2 linked regions of the Planctopirus limnophila DSM 3776 genome follow. The main gene of each other region encodes a partner of the protein of the gene in region 2 in a complex. Links are inferred from orthologs where the notes say so. Each region holds a gene or a part of one and is shown on either strand. Other genes may lie near its edges.

Evidence for each region.
Region 1: the proteins of nusB (region 2) and rpsJ are in contact, whole or in part, in a solved structure (PDB 3D3B), measured with the Escherichia coli proteins. The link is inferred for Planctopirus limnophila DSM 3776 from one-to-one orthologs.

Annotation. Positions count from the first base shown.
Region 1 is NC_014148.1:602,125-611,780, forward strand. Bases 1,656-4,651 are described here. They hold rpsJ (30S ribosomal protein S10), read left to right. Parts: upstream 1,656-2,988; coding sequence 2,989-3,315; downstream 3,316-4,651. Other genes in these bases: fusA (elongation factor G), read left to right, coding at 1,656-2,815; rplC (50S ribosomal protein L3), read left to right, coding at 3,434-4,132; rplD (50S ribosomal protein L4), read left to right, coding at 4,203-4,651. Also shown: rpsG (30S ribosomal protein S7), read left to right, coding at 35-508; more of fusA, read left to right, coding at 740-1,655; more of rplD, read left to right, coding at 4,652-4,832; rplW (50S ribosomal protein L23), read left to right, coding at 4,898-5,206; rplB (50S ribosomal protein L2), read left to right, coding at 5,295-6,155; rpsS (30S ribosomal protein S19), read left to right, coding at 6,219-6,488; rplV (50S ribosomal protein L22), read left to right, coding at 6,535-6,888; rpsC (30S ribosomal protein S3), read left to right, coding at 7,017-7,718; rplP (50S ribosomal protein L16), read left to right, coding at 7,657-8,076; rpmC (50S ribosomal protein L29), read left to right, coding at 8,135-8,335; rpsQ (30S ribosomal protein S17), read left to right, coding at 8,371-8,634; rplN (50S ribosomal protein L14), read left to right, coding at 8,697-9,065; rplX (50S ribosomal protein L24), read left to right, coding at 9,067-9,423; rplE (50S ribosomal protein L5), read left to right, coding at 9,487-9,656. UniProt on the Escherichia coli protein: Involved in the binding of tRNA to the ribosomes. Part of the processive rRNA transcription and antitermination complex (rrnTAC). The complex forms an RNA-chaperone ring around the RNA exit tunnel of RNA polymerase (RNAP).
Region 2 is NC_014148.1:4,634,902-4,643,809, reverse strand. Bases 5,051-7,914 are described here. They hold nusB (transcription antitermination factor NusB), read right to left. Parts: upstream 6,797-7,914; coding sequence 6,305-6,796; downstream 5,051-6,304. Other genes in these bases: rho (transcription termination factor Rho), read right to left, coding at 7,618-7,914; ribH (6,7-dimethyl-8-ribityllumazine synthase), read right to left, coding at 7,030-7,509; PLIM_RS18510 (phosphohexomutase domain-containing protein), read right to left, coding at 5,051-6,014. In the rest of the region: PLIM_RS18540 (ATP-binding cassette domain-containing protein), read right to left, coding at 1-407; PLIM_RS18535 (thioredoxin family protein), read right to left, coding at 495-1,397; PLIM_RS18530 (C1 family peptidase), read right to left, coding at 1,474-2,286; PLIM_RS18525 (hypothetical protein), read right to left, coding at 2,609-3,187; PLIM_RS18520 (hypothetical protein), read right to left, coding at 3,232-3,663; PLIM_RS18515 (hypothetical protein), read right to left, coding at 3,758-4,060; more of PLIM_RS18510, read right to left, coding at 4,614-5,050; more of rho, read right to left, coding at 7,915-8,908. UniProt on the Escherichia coli protein: Part of the processive rRNA transcription and antitermination complex (rrnTAC). The complex forms an RNA-chaperone ring around the RNA exit tunnel of RNA polymerase (RNAP).

The sequences.
Region 1 (9,656 bases), 4.0 Mb from region 2 along the record:
CTTGTTTTCGTCTTGCTAAACGTTTGAGAGATTTATGGCCAGTAAATTTACAGCCAGTGCTGATCAACTTAAGCCCGATACCCGTTATGGTTCCCGTCTGGCTTCCAAGTTCATCAATTGCCTGATGCACGATGGTAAGAAGAGTGTCGCAGAAGGCGTCTTTTACGATGCTCTGGATATCATTGCCGAGAAGATTCCCGATCGCAGCCCGATTGAGATCTTTACCACGGCTGTTGATAACTGCCGTCCCAACGTCGAAGTTCGCTCGCGTCGCGTGGGTGGTGCCAACTACCAGGTGCCGACTCAGGTGAAGCCCAAGCGTCAGCAGACATTGGCGATTCGCTGGATTCTGGCTGCTTGTCGTGGCAAGAAGGGTCGCCCTATGCACCGTAAGCTTGCTGAAGAGTTTATGGCCGCCTTCCGTCGTGAAGGTGCTGCTGTCACTTACCGTGAAAACGTGCACCGCATGGCCGATGCCAACAAGGCTTTCGCTCACTTTGCTAACTAATTTCCGACTGTTACTGGTTGGAAGCTGAGTTCAAGTGTTGCACTCTGGCTGTTCAGCCGGCTACTGATTTGAAGTGCGGCGTGATAATCGATCACGCCGCACTTTTTTTTCGGATCCATCGTCTTCACTCAGTGAGTTGTTCGAGAGCGTCTGTCAGATCAAACTGAGTGGCTGACTGCTGGAGGTTTATTTTGAACCTCGCGTTGGCTGCTGGAGAGAGGAAAACGGGTCATGATTCGTGACATTTCATCAATTCGCAACATTGGCATTATTGCTCATATCGATGCAGGCAAAACGACCACTACCGAGCGCATCCTGTTCTATGCAGGCGAAATTCATAACCCTGGAAATGTGGATGATGGAAATACCGTGACGGACTTTGATCCCGAGGAAGCTCAGCGGGGGATCACGATCTACTCGGCAGCCATCAGCTGCTCCTGGCGCGGTTGTTCTATCAACATTATTGATACTCCCGGGCACGTGGACTTTACTGCGGAAGTCCAGCGCAGCCTGCGGGTCCTTGATGGTGGCGTGGTCGTCTTCAGTGCGGTGGAAGGTGTCGAGGCTCAAAGCGAGACAGTCTGGCGCCAAGCGGATGGATTTAAGGTTCCGCGCATCTGCTTCATTAACAAGCTGGATCGGATCGGGGCTAATTTCGAGCGTGTGATTGGTCAGATCACCGAGCGATTGCAGGGCGTTCCGTTAGTTCTTTCAATTCCTATCGGGAGTGGGCCAGCTACGAATTCTGACGGATTTACGGGGATCGTGGATCTGTTGCGAATGGAAGCGGTTTACTTTGATAAAGAGTCGAAGGGGAGGGAGATTCGCCGTGAGCCGATCCCTGCCGCCTGTCAGGATCTGGCGGATGATTATCGCGTTCGGCTCATCGAGAGCGTAGCCATGCTCGATGACGATGTTTTTGCCGTGTATGACGAAACCGGGGATATTCCACTGGCCGATTTGAATCGTCTGATTCGTCAAGGCACGATCACGGGTCAGTTTCAGCCTCTATTGTGTGGGGCTTCACTGGATTACATCGGTGTGCAGCCGATTCTGGATGCTGTGGTGGATTATCTGCCCAGTCCACTGGATGTCCCGCCGGTGGAAGGTCGGCATCCGAAAAAAGAGAACATTGAAGTTCGCAAGCCGAATGAAAATGAACCATTCGCTGGCCTGGTCTTCAAAGTCCAGGTCGACGAGCATTCGGAGTTGTACTTCGTAAGGGTCTATTCGGGAGTGTTAAAAAGCCGCTCGCGAATGCTCAATCCTCGTACTGGCGAGAAAGAACTGATCAGCCAGTTATGGAAAATGCAGGCCGACTCCCGGGTGAAGCTCGATGAGGCGGGCGCTGGCGATATTGTGGGGGTCGTGGGGCCGAAGAGTTCTGTAACAGGGGACACTCTGTGTGAAGCGAATCAGCCGATTCTTCTGGAGTCAATCACATTCCCTGAGACTGTGATTTCGATGGCCATTGAGCCTGAGACGAGTGCTGATCGCAAAAAACTCGAAGAGACACTCAAGCTGCTGGCCAAGCAGGATCCCACATTCCGTGCGAAAGTCAGTGAAGAGACCGGCCAGACAATTGTCAGCGGCATGGGGGAATTGCACCTCGAAATTATCAGTAAACGGATGGAGCGTGACTTCCATCTGAAAATGAGAATTCATAAGCCTCGGGTAACCTATCGCGAAACGATCTGTAAAGCGGTGGAGTTTGAAGAAGTCTTTGAGCGGCAGGCGGGGGCGACATCGCTTTATGCGCTGATCAAGCTGCGGGCTGAACCTCTGGAGGGTGCTCAGTCCGTTGTGGTTGAAAACAAAATGAAACCTGGGGCATTCCCGGCCGAGTTGACTCAGGTGTTGATTCAGGCCATGAACGACGAATCCAAAAGTGGTGGAACGGTCGGTTATCCACTGATGAACATGAAGTTGCAGGTGCTGGGAGCCGGTTTTCGCGAAGGGGAAACCAACGAAATCGCCGTTCGGGCTGCAGCGTCCAGTGCCGTGAGAAGAGTCCTTGATGAGGCGGGGGTAATGCTTCTGGAGCCTGTGATGAAGCTGGAAGTTGTTACACCCAATGACTTTGTCGGGAATGTCACAGCCGATTTAAACTCCCGGCGTGCCTCGATTCTGAATACCGGGCTCAGAGGCAATCTGGTTGTGATTGAGGCGGAGGTTCCACTCTCGGGAATGTTTGGCTATTCGACCCAGGTGCGCAGTCTTTCGCAGGGGCGTGCCTCCTATTCCATGGAGCCACTGCGATTTGCGCCAGCCCCAGATTCCGTACTCAAAACAATGCTGGGTGAATGAAGTCTCCGTTTCATCTCCGTATTTGAGCGTTTGGAACCAAAGCGAAAGAACTGTCAATCCCGGTTGATTGACATTCAAGGGTGGTGAATTTAGAATCTTCGCTCCGTCCATGAGTTCGCTTCTTGGATCGCTCATTGAAAAACGCGTAAGTTGCTGGCTGAAGGGAAGTTCGAGTGGTTGGTCAGAAGCAGGAAAAGATTCGTATCCGAATGGAAGCCTACGATCATTCGGTTCTCGATCTGTCGGCAAGCGAAATCGTGGATACCGCAAAACGGACCGGAGCCATCGTTCATGGACCGATTCCGCTTCCAACTCGAATTGAGCGGTACACTGTGTTGCGGTCTCCGCACATTGACCGTAAGTCTCGAGAGCAGTTCGAGATTCGTACACACAAGCGATTGATTGATATTATTCAACCGACTGGCAAAACGATTGACGCGCTGAATAAGCTGTCTCTCCCTGCCGGTGTGGATGTGAAGATTAAGGCGACAGCCAGCTAAGTTTTGCCTTGGCGTCGCGATAGATTCGGTTTGATACGTTGATTTGTTCGGATGATGTCCGCATTGCCAGGCTCTGGCGATGGCGATGAACAGTCCGCTAGGTTTTAAGGTGTTCGGTATGTCGTGCGGATTGTTAGGTCGCAAAGTTGGTATGACTCAGGTCTTTACCCCTCAAGGTGAAGCGATTCCTGTGACCGTCATTGAGTGTGGTCCCTGTGTCGTGCTCCAGATTCGCACTGTTGAGCGTGATGGCTACTCAGCGGTTCAGTTGGGGTTTTCTGATAAGCCTCGTCGCCTCGCATCTCGCTCAGAGCGAGGGCATGTGGCTGCGATTGATAGCAAGAGGCGAAAGTCGCTTGCTGCCGCTGGTGTGGCACTTGCGGAAAAGGCGGATTGCGAACCCAAGCGATTCGTTCGAGAGTTTCGCGTCACCCCCGAAGAGGCCTCCGCTTTTACTGTTGGTCAGGTGCTGACGGTCTCCCAGATCTTTGGTGAAGTGAAGCACGTTGATGTGGTGGGGACTTCGAAGGGTCGCGGGTTTGCCGGTGTTATGAAGCGGCATAACTTCCACGGTACTTGTGCGAGCCATGGTGTTAAGAAGGTGCACCGCTCTGGTGGGTCAACTGGTCAGAGTACGGATCCGGGTAAGGTCTTCAAAGGAACGAAGATGCCCGGGCACTACGGCGATGCTCAGGTCACTGTCCGTCGGCTCCAGGTTGTGAGAGCTGATGATGAAAATAATGTGCTGCTGGTACGCGGCGCAGTTCCTGGTTATAGCGGCGGGTTTGTGCGAGTGCGGAAGACGAACTGTAAGTAGGTTCTTCCCTCGTGCCTTTGCCTGATTGAGTCAGCGTCTCTTTTGTTTTGCATAGTAAAGACATTCAATTATGATCAGTCTTCCAATTCATACATCGACGGGTGAGGCGACGGGTCGCAACTACGAGTTTGATCCAGCGGAGCTGGCAGACAGTATCAATAAGCAGTTGCTTCACGATGCTGTGGTGATGTATCAGGCCAATTTGCGGCAGGGAACGTTTAAATCCAAAAGCCGAGCAGAGATTGCGGGAAGTAAGCAGAAGCTGTTCAAACAGAAGGGGACAGGTCGCGCCCGCCAGGGGAACAAGCGACAGCCAGTCCGTCGTGGCGGTGGACATGCTTTCGCAAAGCGTCCGACAGATTTCAGCTATCGTTTGCCTCGCAAGGCTTTGCAGTTGGCAACTCGGATGGCGCTGCTCGGTAAGTTCCAGGACAACGAAGTCACAATTATTGAGTCGCTTGCCCTTGAGGCTCCTAAGACCAAGGTCGTGGCAAGTTTGTTGAATAAGCTGGGTCTTGAGTCGAAGGGTTGTCTCATCAGTATTCCTTCACACGACTCAAATGTCTGGAAGTCTGCCCGCAACATTCCCAAGGTTGGTGTTTCGCCAGCTGCCGGGCTTAATGCTTATCAGTTGCTGCTCCGTAAGCAGCTGGTTGTCACAACTGATGCGTTGGATTTATTGAGAAAGCCGGCACAGTAGTTTTATAGGGCATGTTTCGATTGAGATGAGGCTGGTAGCGGTTCTGGCGGGTAAGGAAGTTTGTTATGGCCATTGTTCCTAAGTCTGGTGTAGTGCTCGAGTCATATCAGGTGATCCTGAAGCCGCTCATTACGGAAAAGGGAACTTATCTTTCGTCTAAGCGTAATGCCTACACGTTCCAGGTGAATCCGCTGGCCACGAAATTTGATATCAAGAAGGCTGTTGAAGAGCTTTTTTCAGTTAAGGTTGAGAAGGTTCGCACTCAGAATCGAGTTGGTAAGCCACGTCGGCATCGTATGAAGCTGGGTTATAGATCTGCCTGGAAGAAGGCAATTGTGACTCTCAACAATGACGACCGCATTGCTTTCTTTTAGGTCTTAGTTATTGATATTTGTGGTTGATTGAAATCGAGTCGATTTTGTCCCGCTGACTCACGTTCATTTGAGTTGTTGGAATTGAATTATGGGTGTCCGTTTTTACAAGCCCACAAGTGCCGGTCGTCGCGGTGGCATGGTCAGTGATTTCTCCGAAATCACCGATCGTAAGAAGAAGCCTGAGAAGTCTCTTGTAGTCCCTTACAAGAAGACCGGTGGTCGCAACTTCCAGGGCAAAATCACCAGTCGGCATATTGGTGGCGGCCATAAAAAGATGTACCGCCTGATTGACTTCAAGCGGAATAAGGACAACGTCACGGGAGTCGTGACACACATCGAATACGATCCTAACCGAACATGCCGTATTGCTCTCGTGCAGTATGAAGATGGCGAGAAGCGATATATCCTTGCTCCTGAAGGTCTGGCGGCGGGTTCCAAGATCATGAGTGCGAACGACGGCCTGGAGCCGATCGTTGGCAATTGCATGCCCTTGGAGAAGATCCCCACGGGAACGTCTGTTCATAATGTCGAATTGCAGCCTGGTCGTGGCGGGCAGCTTTGTCGCAGTGCGGGTGTTTCCGCAGTTGTGAATGCTCGTGAGTCGGGTTGGGCTCAGATTACATTGCCCTCAGGTGAAGTGCGCCGCGTGCCGTCATCATGCAGGGCTACCATTGGTGTGCTCGGTAATGGTGAGCACATGAACATTGTTATCGGGAAAGCTGGTCGTGTTCGCTGGATGGGCAAGCGGCCCTACGTTCGCGGCAGTGCCATGAATCCGATTGCTCACCCGATGGGTGGTGGTGAAGGTCGCCGTTCTGGTGGCCGTCACCCAGTCAGTCCGACTGGAAAGTTGGCCAAGGGTGGACGGACTCGTAATCCTCGGAAGACCAGCCGTAACGCAATTGTTCGCCGTCGTAAGTCTGTGCGTTATGGTCAGTTGAAGCTTTGATTTGAATGATTTTGATCGGCTTGAGTTAACTGTTCGTGTTTGTGTGCAATAGGGTATACGTGAATGAGTCGTTCATCGAAAAAGGGCCCGTACGTCGATGAAAAGCTTCTCAAGAAGATTGAGAAGTTAGTCGTCGCCGGCAAGAAAGAACCCATTAAGACCTGGGCTCGTCGCTCCACAATCAGCCCTGAGTTTGTGGGACATACCTTTCTTGTTCACAATGGCAAGCAACATCTTTCGGTCTATGTGACAGAAGAGATGGTCGGTCATAAGCTGGGTGAATTCTCCCTGACGCGTATCTTCCGTGGTCACGGTGGCAAGGGTAACAAGTAGAATTGTTGCTTTGAAGTGTTAATGGATTTCGTCTTTTAGGTGGATCATGCGTTACCAGGCTGTTCACAAATTCGCTCGTATTGCACCAACCAAGGTTCGTCATCTCGCGGATCTGATTCGTGGGCAGTTTGCTGGGCAGGGTTTAACGACCCTCAGGTACATGCCTCATCGTGGTGCGAGAATGCTCGAGAAAGTCTTGAGTAGCGCTATTGCCAATGCTGAAGATCGGGGAGAAAGAGTGCCCGAGTCTCTCAGAATTATTGAGTGCAAGGTGGATGGCGGTCCGATGTTCAAGCGGATTCAGCCTCACGCTCGTGGAATGGGGTTTGTGATTCGCAAGCGTTTCTCTCATATCACGATCGCTATTGGATCGATTGAAAGTCCAGTCGCTGGTCAGTAGTATTGCCGCTTCAGGCTATATGTCTCCCGGTGGTGGATGTCGTTTGTTTTTGAAATCAATTGCAGGGTAATTTGCCGATTTGGTGAAGCATCAGGATGGTTTCCATCCGTCAGAAGGGTAGACCAGCAATGGGTCAGAAGGTTCGGCCAACAGGCTTTCGAGTGGGGATAGTCGAAGACTGGCGAAGTCGTTGGTACGCGACCAAGAAGGAATTTGGTGATCTGCTCATCGAGGATCAGAAGATCCGGCGATTTATCAAGACAAAGTATGAGTTTGCCGGAATACCAAGGATCGAGATCGAACGAACCCGTGATCAGGTGATTGTCCATCTGCATACGGCTCGTCCTGGTATCATCATTGGTAAGAAGGGCCAGGAAGTTGATCGTTTGAAGGCCGAGCTTGAAGACCTGACGGGTCGTCGGATGGAGCTCAAGATTGTCGAAATTCATCAGCCGCATCGCAGTGCGGTTCTGGTGGCAGAGGATATTGCACAGCAGCTTGTGAAGCGTGGTAGTTTTCGTCGCGTGATGAAGAGATCACTGGATCAGGTGATGGAGTCAGGTGTTGAGGGGATCAAAATCGAGATGAATGGTCGTCTTGGGGGGGCTGAAATGTCCCGCACCGAAAAGGCGATCCGAGGCTCGATTCCTCTTTCAACTCTGCAGAAGCACATCGATTATGGTCTTGCGATTGCTAAGACCACAATGGGTGTCATTGGCGTTAAGGTGTGGATCGACTTGGGCGAATATCGTAACGAGGAAGAGAGCTATGGCGCTGATGCCCAAGCGGGTCAAGCACCGCAAAGAGCAAAGAGGTCGCGTAAAAGGTAATGCGACTCGCGGCATCGAGGTGTCGTTTGGCGACTGGGGTCTGCAGGTTCTTGAGCCTGGACACATTCGCGGAACAACTATCGAGGCCTGTCGTATTGCTGCAACGCAATATGTTCGTGGTGAAGGTAAGCTTTACATTCGAATTTTTCCGAACAAGCCTGTCACAGCGCGTCCTTTAGAGACTCGTATGGGTACAGGTAAGGGTGAACCAGACCACTGGGTGGCTGTGGTTCGACCTGGGAAAATTTTGTTTGAACTGGCTGGTGTTTCGGAGGAAGCAGCCCGCGAGTGTTTCGCTCGTGTGGCTTACAAGCTCCCTTTGAAGGTCAGGCTGGTTGGGCGCACGATTAAGGTTTGATGCTGTGTTTCGCACAGTTATTGGTTTTGAGAGTTTTGTTTGAGGTGAAATGCAGATCATGACAAGTGCCCGTAATCTTCGTGAGATGTCTGCTGAACAATTGCAGTTTCAGTTGGATGAAGCGCAGAAGGCATTGTTTGACCTGCGTTGCAAGGCAGCATCCGAGAAGTTGGAAACTCCCAGTCTTGTTCGTCGAGCCCGACGGGAGATAGCTCGTATTAAGACGGTTCTGCGTCTGCAGGAACTGGCAAAGGTCTAAATTTTTGTCCTGCAGATTCGCAGACGGAGTGATAGATGCGTAAGACAGTCATCGGTGTTGTAACAGGCGATAAGGCGAGTAAAACCCGCCGAGTGGAAGTTGAAAGAATTTTTAAGCATCCGAAGTATGGTAAGACAGTTCGCCGTCGAACTGTTTGCCATGCCCATGACGAGAATAATGTTTCTCGCCTGGGTGACACAGTTGAGATCATTGAGAGTCGACCCATGTCCGCCCTCAAAAGGTGGGCTCTTGTCTCGGTCGTCAAAACAGCATTGCCCACGTCGAGCGATGCTTCCTGATTTTTGCTGTGACAGTTGTGCGATTTAAATTAGTGGCTGCGTGATTTAAGCGAGTTGATGTCATGATTCAAATGCAGACTATGCTGGATGTTGCTGACAACACCGGTGCAAAAACTGCGCGCTGCATTAAGGTTCTAGGCAGCTCACGGAAGCGAACTGCGACCTTAGGTGATGTGATTGTCCTGGCGGTTCAGAAGGCATTGCCAGGATCCTCGGTTAAGTCCGGCAGTGTCGTTAAGGGCGTGGTGGTAAGGGTTCGCCAGCCATCCCGTCGTGTTGACGGCAGTTATGTCCGTTTTGATTCAAATGCTGTCGTGATTGTCGATAATGATGGAAATCCTAAGGGATCACGCATTTTTGGTGCCGTGGCCCGTGAGCTTCGTGAGAAGCGATATATGAAGATTATCAGTCTTGCGTCGGAGGTGGTTTAACATGCGAATTCGCAAGGGTGACATGGTTGTTGTTCTGACGGGTGATGACGCGAGCGCGACACCTCGCAAGGTGTTGTCTGTCGTCCAGTCGGGTGACAAAGTGGTTGTTGAGGGTGTTAATCGTGTTTTCAAGCACGTACGACGTGGGCATCCCAAGAGCCAGCAGGGCGGTCGTTTATCGCGTGAGATGCCAGTTTCATCTTCCAATGTGGCTTACTATTGCAGTGCATGTGGCAAGCCAACTCGGATTGGGATGCGATTACTGGCAGACGGACGCAAAGAGCGTTTCTGCAAAAAGTGTGATGCGTCGATTGGTGTAATCAGTCCTGCTCCAAAAAGTGCATCGGTTCCTGGTTAATTGAAACTGGTACGTTTGAATCTGCTGTGGCAGTGATGTTTGTGTGGAAGGTAGGCTAGTTTCATGGCACGGTTGATGGAACGGTATCGTTCTGAGATTCTTCCCTCTCTCAAGTCAGAGTTGGGTCGTGAGAACGAACTGTCGTTGCCAAAATTAACCAAAGTCGTTGTCAGCATGGGCTTGGGTAAGGCCATTGGTGAACGAAAGCGACTGGAAGAGGCTGCTCAGCACCT
Region 2 (8,908 bases):
GCGAGGCGAAAGCGAAATCTCTGGCCGTCGCTCAGTTCATCAGGTGTTCGCAAAAGAAGTTGTGGCTCAGCCAGACCGCACTGGGCCAGAAGTCGAAAGGCATCCAGTGGTGGAAGTGCCAGGGCGTCGGCCACGAGTGACGCAACCTGCGGCAGATGATCAAGCCACAGAACATCTCCTTGGCCCGATGACTTCAGCTCTGCAGCGACGGCCCGCATGAGTGACGATTTGCCAGAGCCCGAGGGGCCGACGAAGGCAATGAGGTTTCCGGAAGTGACCGGGAGTTCGAGATCGCGGGCAATCACCTGCTGCTGGCCATCAAGTGTCAGGCCGAAGTGATCGCAAACCATCGAGGCCTGAACGGTGGGTGCCTTAGGGGCGATGTGGTAGCAGATATTGAGCAGCATGTCGGGAGATCCAGTAAGACCGGCGTGAACGATGAACACAGAGAACTGATGGGGCCATTCCACGATCGGCGATTCAACGAGGGTCGATTAATCGAGCTGCCACTTGAGGTCAATCATGCGGGGCAACTCGATAGTGAGAGATTGCGTGGTGGCTGTGAGCCCTTCAATCGATTGTTCGACAGGAAAGATGTTCGACATCCGGAACTGGGGATATGGCTTCTCGAAATCGAGATGGAGCGAGTTTTGTTGTCTCGATAAGCGAAACACGAGTGGCCAGTAGAGCCGGATGGCTGCTGATTCGGTGAGTGAAATGGTGGTACTGGCTGGCAAGCTGCCTGAAGCCTTCTGGCTGGCTGGCAGGAGACGGCCTTCGAACATCAGTCCCGCTTCGAGCAGAGGCCGGGTCGATTCCAGCAGCAGGGCCACTTCCCGAGACGTATTGGACAAAGTGCCCATCGAGATCGCACTGACTGGCTCATGGCTGGTGAAGCTTCGCTGGTCACGAACTCGAGCAGCGGCTGCCAGATAGCGGTCTGCCAGGAATTGCCGCCCCGGATACGATGTGTGCCGCTCGAGGACTTTCCCCTCATGCATAAGCACAAAGGTGGGCCAAGCTTCGATCTGAAACTGTCGTGCCAGCGACTGTTCGCGATTGGCGTCGATCAAGCGGATATGAGCCTGGGGAACTTCGCTCACCTCCCAGCCACTGGCCTTCAACCAGGGCTGAAAATCGTGAATAGCGCGCATGCAGGGGACACACCCCGGGCCATAAAACACCAGCCACTGCAACGCACGAGAATTCTGAGCTGTATTCACAGGACTCGCGGGGCTTGCTGCCTCTGCAAAGAGTGATGGCCATGCCGCTTTCGTTGACTGCGAAAGAGCTTCTTCAGCCATTACATGAGGTTGGGCCCCTGCCTGCGGGCCAGTGGCCAGCCACATGATTAGCCCGGCAGGATAGATCAGCGAGAAGGTGATGCTCCGGAACATGATTCTCCCCTGAAACAAAGGGTGTGTGGAAACTGGATGTCAATAAAATCCGCGAGCCGCTCAGCAGGTGCGGGGCTCACTCAAAGATCGATTTTTCTCGCCAGGGAATGGGTCTTGGTGTCGGCAGACTGAGATCCGAGAGACCGACCATGACAGTCCGGCGATCAGCCAGCATCGATTCCACCGCCTGCGGAGCAACCTCTGCCCAGCCGTCATCTCCCCACTCCTCTGACCAGCTGTTGGCCAGCCAGAGATAAGGTCGTTGCTGGGCATCGCGCCGCCGGCTGTATCCCAGAAATGCGACGGCATGCCCGCCACCGCCCGGGCGATAACTTTCAATACGCCCCTGACGTGGCGTGAGGCTGCTGTTCCAGCCCAGGCCAGCCACCACACCTCCTTGCCCGGCTGCGAGAAATGACCAGACATCGTCATACGAGGTGCACACAGTGTGCGACCGGATGCGAAATGGTGCCGCTGCGGGCCAGGCTTCTTGAGGAATCACACCGGTGTAGCGCAAGGGGACGGGGTTCGGGAACACCTCCAGCGGGCAGAAGCCATATTGCCGGGCACATTGGACACCCCCTTGAATGGTGCTCCCCTGATCACGTCCTAAAAGCCCATCGATCTGCTGAGTGGCGTAATAGGCAAACAGAGGTGAGAACTGCGTCACGCGCCCACTGGCGAGGTGATAGGCCATTTCTCCCACGCTCGACAGGGCATGCCCCTGGCAGCTTCCCAAAGATCCCTGCATTTCAATGCGATGCCATGGGCGGGGATCGATTTCTTGTGGAGCATCGCTGACAGAGAATGACCTCGTCAGCGGAGCTTGAGAAGATGCCGACAACAGCAGACGCTCTTCCAGATCATCGCGCCAACCAAATTGATTCATGAAATGTTCCCCACAAAAAAGGCCGGGTGGCTGGGGTCGGATGTCTTCATTCGCCCCCAGGTCACTCGAGGACCACAGGACACATTGCATCCGCAATGTTCTTCATGACTCTCCATGAACGTCGCCATGAAGTGCCAATGTCAGATGACCCGGGGGCAAACGAGGACGTTTGACCCCTGCCACCCTTGGGAGCCTCCCCCTAGAAAAGTTGTGTGAAATCGACCGCCCCAAGCTGTCAGCAGGGCACTTAGAGGACTGTCATTTCGTGGAATGCTTCGACGTCAAAACGCGAAGACCATGTCGCGTGTTGTGATGCAAAAACTCACTTTGCTTCTGGGATCGCTGCGGCAAAGCCTTGAGAGAGTCCTTTCAACAGGTTGCGGGCCTGAAGCTCATCGATTGGCTGGCGATTCATGACCTCTTCGAGCCGGGCATCAAGGGGTGCGAAGGCGGCACGTCGGATGCTTGAAATGCGTGCGCTGAGATCTTCGTGCAACTCAGCCGGGCGAAGTTCTGATCGCTGGCTCGCTTCGTCAAAGGCTTGCTGCAGACCGACGGCATAGGTTCGCAAAGCCTTTCGGGCCAGCTCTTGATCAGCAGCCAGCGGAACTTCGGGACGCGGGTGATCATCGTGCAGGGCGGGTGTCAGGCAGCCAGCGAGGGATGCGAGGAGAAAACATCCCATCAGGCCGACGAGCAAGCGTCGGGCTGTCGCTGGAAGCACGCGTGTCGGGGCACAGGCAGGCCCGGGGGAGAAGGGAAACCCCATGGTGGGAACACGCGGCAACAGGCACGAGAGCAGGGCGCGTGGACTCTCGCACTTCGAAGGAGCGGCTTCGAACCATCCAGCGGCGGCAGCACACTGCACCCGCCCTGCACGAAAACAACGTCGAAAGACCATGAGACAGGTTCTCTGAGTAAGGACTGGGAGATGAAACCAGAGATTCAGGAAGCCGTGGATGAAGTCTTGGGTCCGCGCACGCAGCCGCGAACTGATTTCCTGGCTGTCGCGGATCTCTGGCGGTTGTCGTAACGCTGAGCCATGGCGGCTTTCGCCAGCTCCTGCAGCTGTTCTTGAGCCGGTGAGGAAGCGGGGAAGTAGTGATGCAGCACATCCAGTGATTGCACGACTGGCTCGAAGGAGGGCGTTTTCACATTGCCTTCTTCAGCATCAGGCGTGGGCTTGTCAGAGTTCAGCCAGCGAATGAGGGGCCAGAGCACGATCACCACCACCCACGGAAAAACGGTCAGCAGATAGTTGCCGAGCGAGCGCTCCGCCATCCCTGTGACCATTTGCATCACATGCCAGCCACCAGCCAGACACAAAATGACTGCCAGAACCGACAGACCACGAACAAACACCAGACGAGTGAACATGCTGAGAGCACCCCACGAAAACAGTGGCTTGACCAAAGAGACAGGCACAAAATCAACAGGCGGTTGACGACAACTGGCCGAACATCACGCTGGGTCAATCGCGCCAGGGGTGTGTCACGCGGCGGGTATCGGTGCTCCATTGCTGCACCAGTCGAATGACGACGGTGAACACAGCCGTAAAGAAGGCGTTCCAGGTGCCAAAGTGGAACGAACTGAGAATCTCCAAGAGCGCCACCAGTGCTGCCGACCCACCGGCAATCGCAACAGTGCGGGCAATCTCCCCCGCATCACTTGCCGCCAGCGCGAACCGGGCACTCCCGCAAAACTGTTCCTTTTCTCCAGAATTCCCCGGCTGGGGAACATTCGCTTCCATCGATTCATCAACCACAGGGCGCATGAGACAGGCCTCCCGAACAACCACGATTTTTCGGGCAGACACTTTTCCGCCCCCTCACCCTATCACCCCCTGTTGCGCCCCTCGCGGGGTTGGTGGCAGCGGATGGGGGCCTGTCGTTCACCCACGTTTGGGTCTTCCGCTGCCAGAATGCGAATCAACGGAGAGGTTAGAAGCGGGGCTGGTGGCAGCGGATGGAGGCCTGTCGTTCACTCACGTTCGGGTCTTCCGCTGCCAGAACGCGAATCAACGGAGAGGTTAGAAGCGGGGCTGGGGACAGCGGATGGGGGCCTGTCGTTCACCCACGTTTGGGTCTTCCGCTGCCAGAACGCGAATCAACGGAGAGGTTAGAAGCGGGGCTGGGGACAGCGGATGGAGGCCTGTCGTTCACCCACGTTTGGGTCTTCCGCTGCCAGAACGCGAATCAACGGAGAGGTTAGAAGCGGGGTTGGTGGCAGCGGATGAAGGCCAGTCGTTCACCCACAACTCTTCTCGCGGCACATGCCCCTCTGGAACCCTCGCCCGCGTCTTTGTGGGAGAGGGGAGAAGATCCTCATTATGTCAGATCGCGTGGTAAGCCCGCCTTGTGAGCGGCCAGTTGTTGTGAACAGGGGCGATCCGAGCGACTGAGCGATCTCAGCAATGTGCCAAACACACGCAAAGCATCGCAGACGGCGAGCTCTTTGCGCAAAAGCCACCATTGGGGAGAGCCATTAGTGCCGAGTAAGCATTTTCGACTCGTGAGTGCTTTCGTCATCGTCTGGATCGATGGGCCACCATCGAGACTCACAAATCCCCACCGTTCGAAATCGGTGTGCCAATGAGCCCAGGCCGTCGTTGTCAGACAGATTTCTAAAGGTTCTTGCGAGGGAGAAATCAGACGTTCCTGAGCCAGTTCGATCGCCAGTAACAACGTCACATCCGGCATCGAGAGCCACTTCCCCTGCTCATCGACAGCAGTCAACGTTTCACCATCCGGTGCGAAATAGCACCCCAGATGAGCCTGCTCCTGACGAACGGTCTCTTCCAGAACTCTCAGCGAGGCGGAAGTATGACTCGATAAATCCCGATGCACAGCCGGCAGCGAGAGCGGAATCAACCGGCACGGATGATGTTCCGTCAATCGCTTCAATCTCTGAAAAAGAAGTTCATTCTCACTCCCGCAAACCACAGTCAGCGGGCGCAGCGCATGAAACTCTTCCTGTAAGGTCTGATCCTGCTCAAAGTGGAGAAGAGGTGAGTATCGACCCAGTTGTTTAGCGTGAGCATAAATTCCCGTGCGAGATTCCCCACTGAGCCAGCGCAATTCCTCAATCGATGGCCAGGCCAGGCCATCCGGCCCGATCAGGTCAAATCCCGTCCAGGCAGGGCCATATCCCGAACCAGTAATGAAGATCGCCAGCACATTTTGGAACGATGACATCGCCAGGGTCAGATCGGGCTTTCGGCAGAACCCCAGGTCAGCAATATCCAGCCCCTGCTGTCTGAGGCCTTTCACCAGCCCGGCGGCAATCTCTGGCGAACTGACACGCTCATCATGACCAATCACCACTGTTAATGTCGTCCCGGCAGTCGAGGCTACTCCCCCGAACGCCCCCTCGCTCAAAGCCTTGCCAATCGCCCTGCCCCACTCCACCGCACGAGTGCGATGCATCACATTCAGATAAACCGCCCGGACGCCACCCTCCGAAAAAATCTCTTCCTCACGGTTTTCAAGGATCGGCGCTACAGGGAAACTGATGGGCAGCAGTCCTTGTTCGTCGCGAGCCGGGCAATTCCTACAGAGGGGATAATGAGCCGCCAGTCGCGCCAGATGCACACTGCGGCTGATCGAATACGTTTCCTCCGGACAGCGATACGTTCCCCCCGGTAAAGCGCCTGGGGCCAATGCATCGATGGGCTCAGCCACTGCATCGATCGAAGGAAAAGTTTCTGATGGCTCGTCCGCCGGTGCCATGGAACAATCTCTACAACTGCCGGCCACTCACAAGAACACACCCACACGATCACACAGAGGGAATCTTATACAAAAGCCGACAGGGTGGCTGGGGTCAAACGTCCTCGTTTGCCCCCAGTTTGTTTGACGCTGATCGCTTTTGACGAACGGCGTTAAAAGCAATAAATGTATGTTTCGGATGCATTTGCGCTGGTGAACTTGATTGACCAGGGGGCGGATGAAGACATCCGACCCCTGCCACCCAGCCGCGATCAATCTGTGACCGTAGCGCGTGACCATCGAAAAATTTCTCACGCAGGAGCTTCTTCTCCATCGGCTGGCTGTTCTGACTCTGTCGTGGCATGCACTTCTTCGGTGGGCTTCGCAGCGCGTGCTCTTTTCTCGGGCGGCAGTAAACGATCCAGAATGCCGTTCACAAACGAGCCGCTATTCGCACCGCCAAAAGATTTGGCCAGTTCGAGAGCTTCATCGATCACCACGCGGTGGGGCGTATCGGTCTGCAGAAGTTCATAGGCACCTAATCTCAGCACGTTGCGATCTGTGGGTGCCATACGACTGAGCGACCAGTTGACCGCTGCTTCTTCGATTTTCTTGTCCAGCGCCGGGCGGAATTCCATCGCCCCGGAAAAGAGCCCCCAGGCAAAGCGAGAGAGCGTTTCATCCGGCAACTCGGCCTGAATCATCTGACGAATCTGCTCGAAGCCCACATCGGGATTGAGATCCTTCAGATACAGCATCTGAAGCACGACTTCACGGGCTTTGTGGCGGCGGGACATTGACATGAAACATCCGAGGTACAAATCACGGGCGGAAACAAATGATGATAACAACCTGCAACCAGGAAGAAACTCTCAGCGATTCGGAGCATTCCTTCAGGCCGCTAAACAATATGGATTTGAACACGCAGGCTGTTCATGGTCACATCAGATGACGGGCCGGAATTGATGACCCTGAGTCGGCAGGCCATCGATCGTATTCCCCTGCAGATGATGTGCGCATGATCGATTCGTGAGAGTTATTTCTCATGGCGGGAAAGTTCGATGAGCACGTTGCGGGTTTCAATCGCTGCCAGTGCCGCCTCGACACCTTTGTTCCCCGCTTTCCCGCCCGATCGATCCAAAGCATGATCCATCGTGGGGCAGGTCAGCACACCGAACGCCACCGGGATACCACACTCCAGAGCAATCTTCTGCAGGCCGGCGGCCACCTGCTGATTGATGTATTCGTGGTGCGTGGTCTCTCCCTGAATCACAGCCCCCAGGCAGACAATCGCACCATATTTCTGCGATTGTGCCAGCTTTTGCGCGACGACAGGCAGCTCGAATGACCCCGGGACATACACCACCGTGATCTGATCTTCGGGCAAACCGTGTCGACGATACGTCGAAACGGCCCCTTCCAGCAGGCGGTTGGTCACGAGTTCATTGAACCTCGAGACGACAATCGCTACAGGTTCTTGAGGAGCAAGCAGTTGAGCTTCAATAGTGCGCGTCATATCAGTTTTGATACTGGAAAGAGTACGGATTCAACAAAGAGCCATCAGTATTCGATCGACTCGAACAGAACATGATTCTGCTCAGGTATCCATCAACTCAGGCATCCATCAACTTAAATTCATTGTATTCAGAAACTCTTCGTTCGTCTTGGTTCGCCGCAGCCTGGATGTCAGCAGTTCCATGGCTTCCACGGGGTTCATATCACCCACGACTCGGCGCAAAATCCAGATTTTGCGAAGTTCTTCTTCGTTAAACAGCAATTCTTCCCGGCGTGTCCCCGAACGATTGATATCAATCGCGGGCCAGACTCGCTTTTCAACCATCCGGCGATCCAGGTGCAGTTCGGTATTCCCTGTCCCCTTGAACTCTTCAAAGATCACATCGTCCATCTTGCTGCCGGTATCAACCAGAGCTGTGGCGATAATCGTCAGGCTGCCCCCTTCTTCGACATTGCGTGCCGCACCAAAGAATCGCTTGGGATGCTGCAGAGCGTTCGCATCGACACCACCTGTGAGGATCTTTCCCGAATGAGGAACTTCCGAGTTCCACGCGCGGGCCAGTCTGGTGATCGAATCGAGAAAGATCACCACATGCTGACCGTACTCGACCATGCGTTTGGCCTTCTCAATGACCATCTCCGAAACCTGAATATGTCGGCTGGGAGGTTCATCGAACGTACTCGAAATGACTTCGCAATTTCGCCCTTTGACCTGCCGTTCCATATCGGTCACTTCTTCGGGGCGCTCGTCAATCAGCAGCACAATCACATAGACATCAGGTTCATTGGCAAGGACAGCTTTCGCCAGATTCTGCAGCAGAATCGTCTTGCCAGCCTTTGGTGGCGAAACAATCAGTCCTCGCTGTCCCATCCCGATGGGAGCAATCATATCGACCACGCGTGAGCTGTAATCGGAAGATATTCCCGCCAGCTTCAGTCGACGCTCGGGATGCAAAGGCGTCAGGTCGTCAAAGAAGACCTTCTCCGTCAGCAGATTCGGATCTTCACCGTTAATCGCCTCGACCCGCAACAAAGCAAAGTAGCGCTCGTTTTCCTTGGGCGGACGAATCTGACCAGCGACAGTCGCTCCATTCCTCAGCCCGAAGCGGCGAATCTGGCTTGGTGACACATAGATGTCATCCGGGCAGGGCAGATAGTGATAATCGGGGCTGCGCAGAAACCCGAAACCATCGGGAAGAATTTCGAGCGTGCCTTCACCGAACATCAGGCCATGCAGCTTGGTGCGTTCTTTGAGAATCTTGAAGATCAAATCCTGCTTTTTGAGCCCGGTGTACTCGGTAATGTTCTCCGCTCGGGCAATGTCGATGAGTTCTTTCATCGTCAATCGCTGGAGTTCAGCGACATGGATTTCGTTTTCGCCGTTTTTCGCCTGCTCGTAC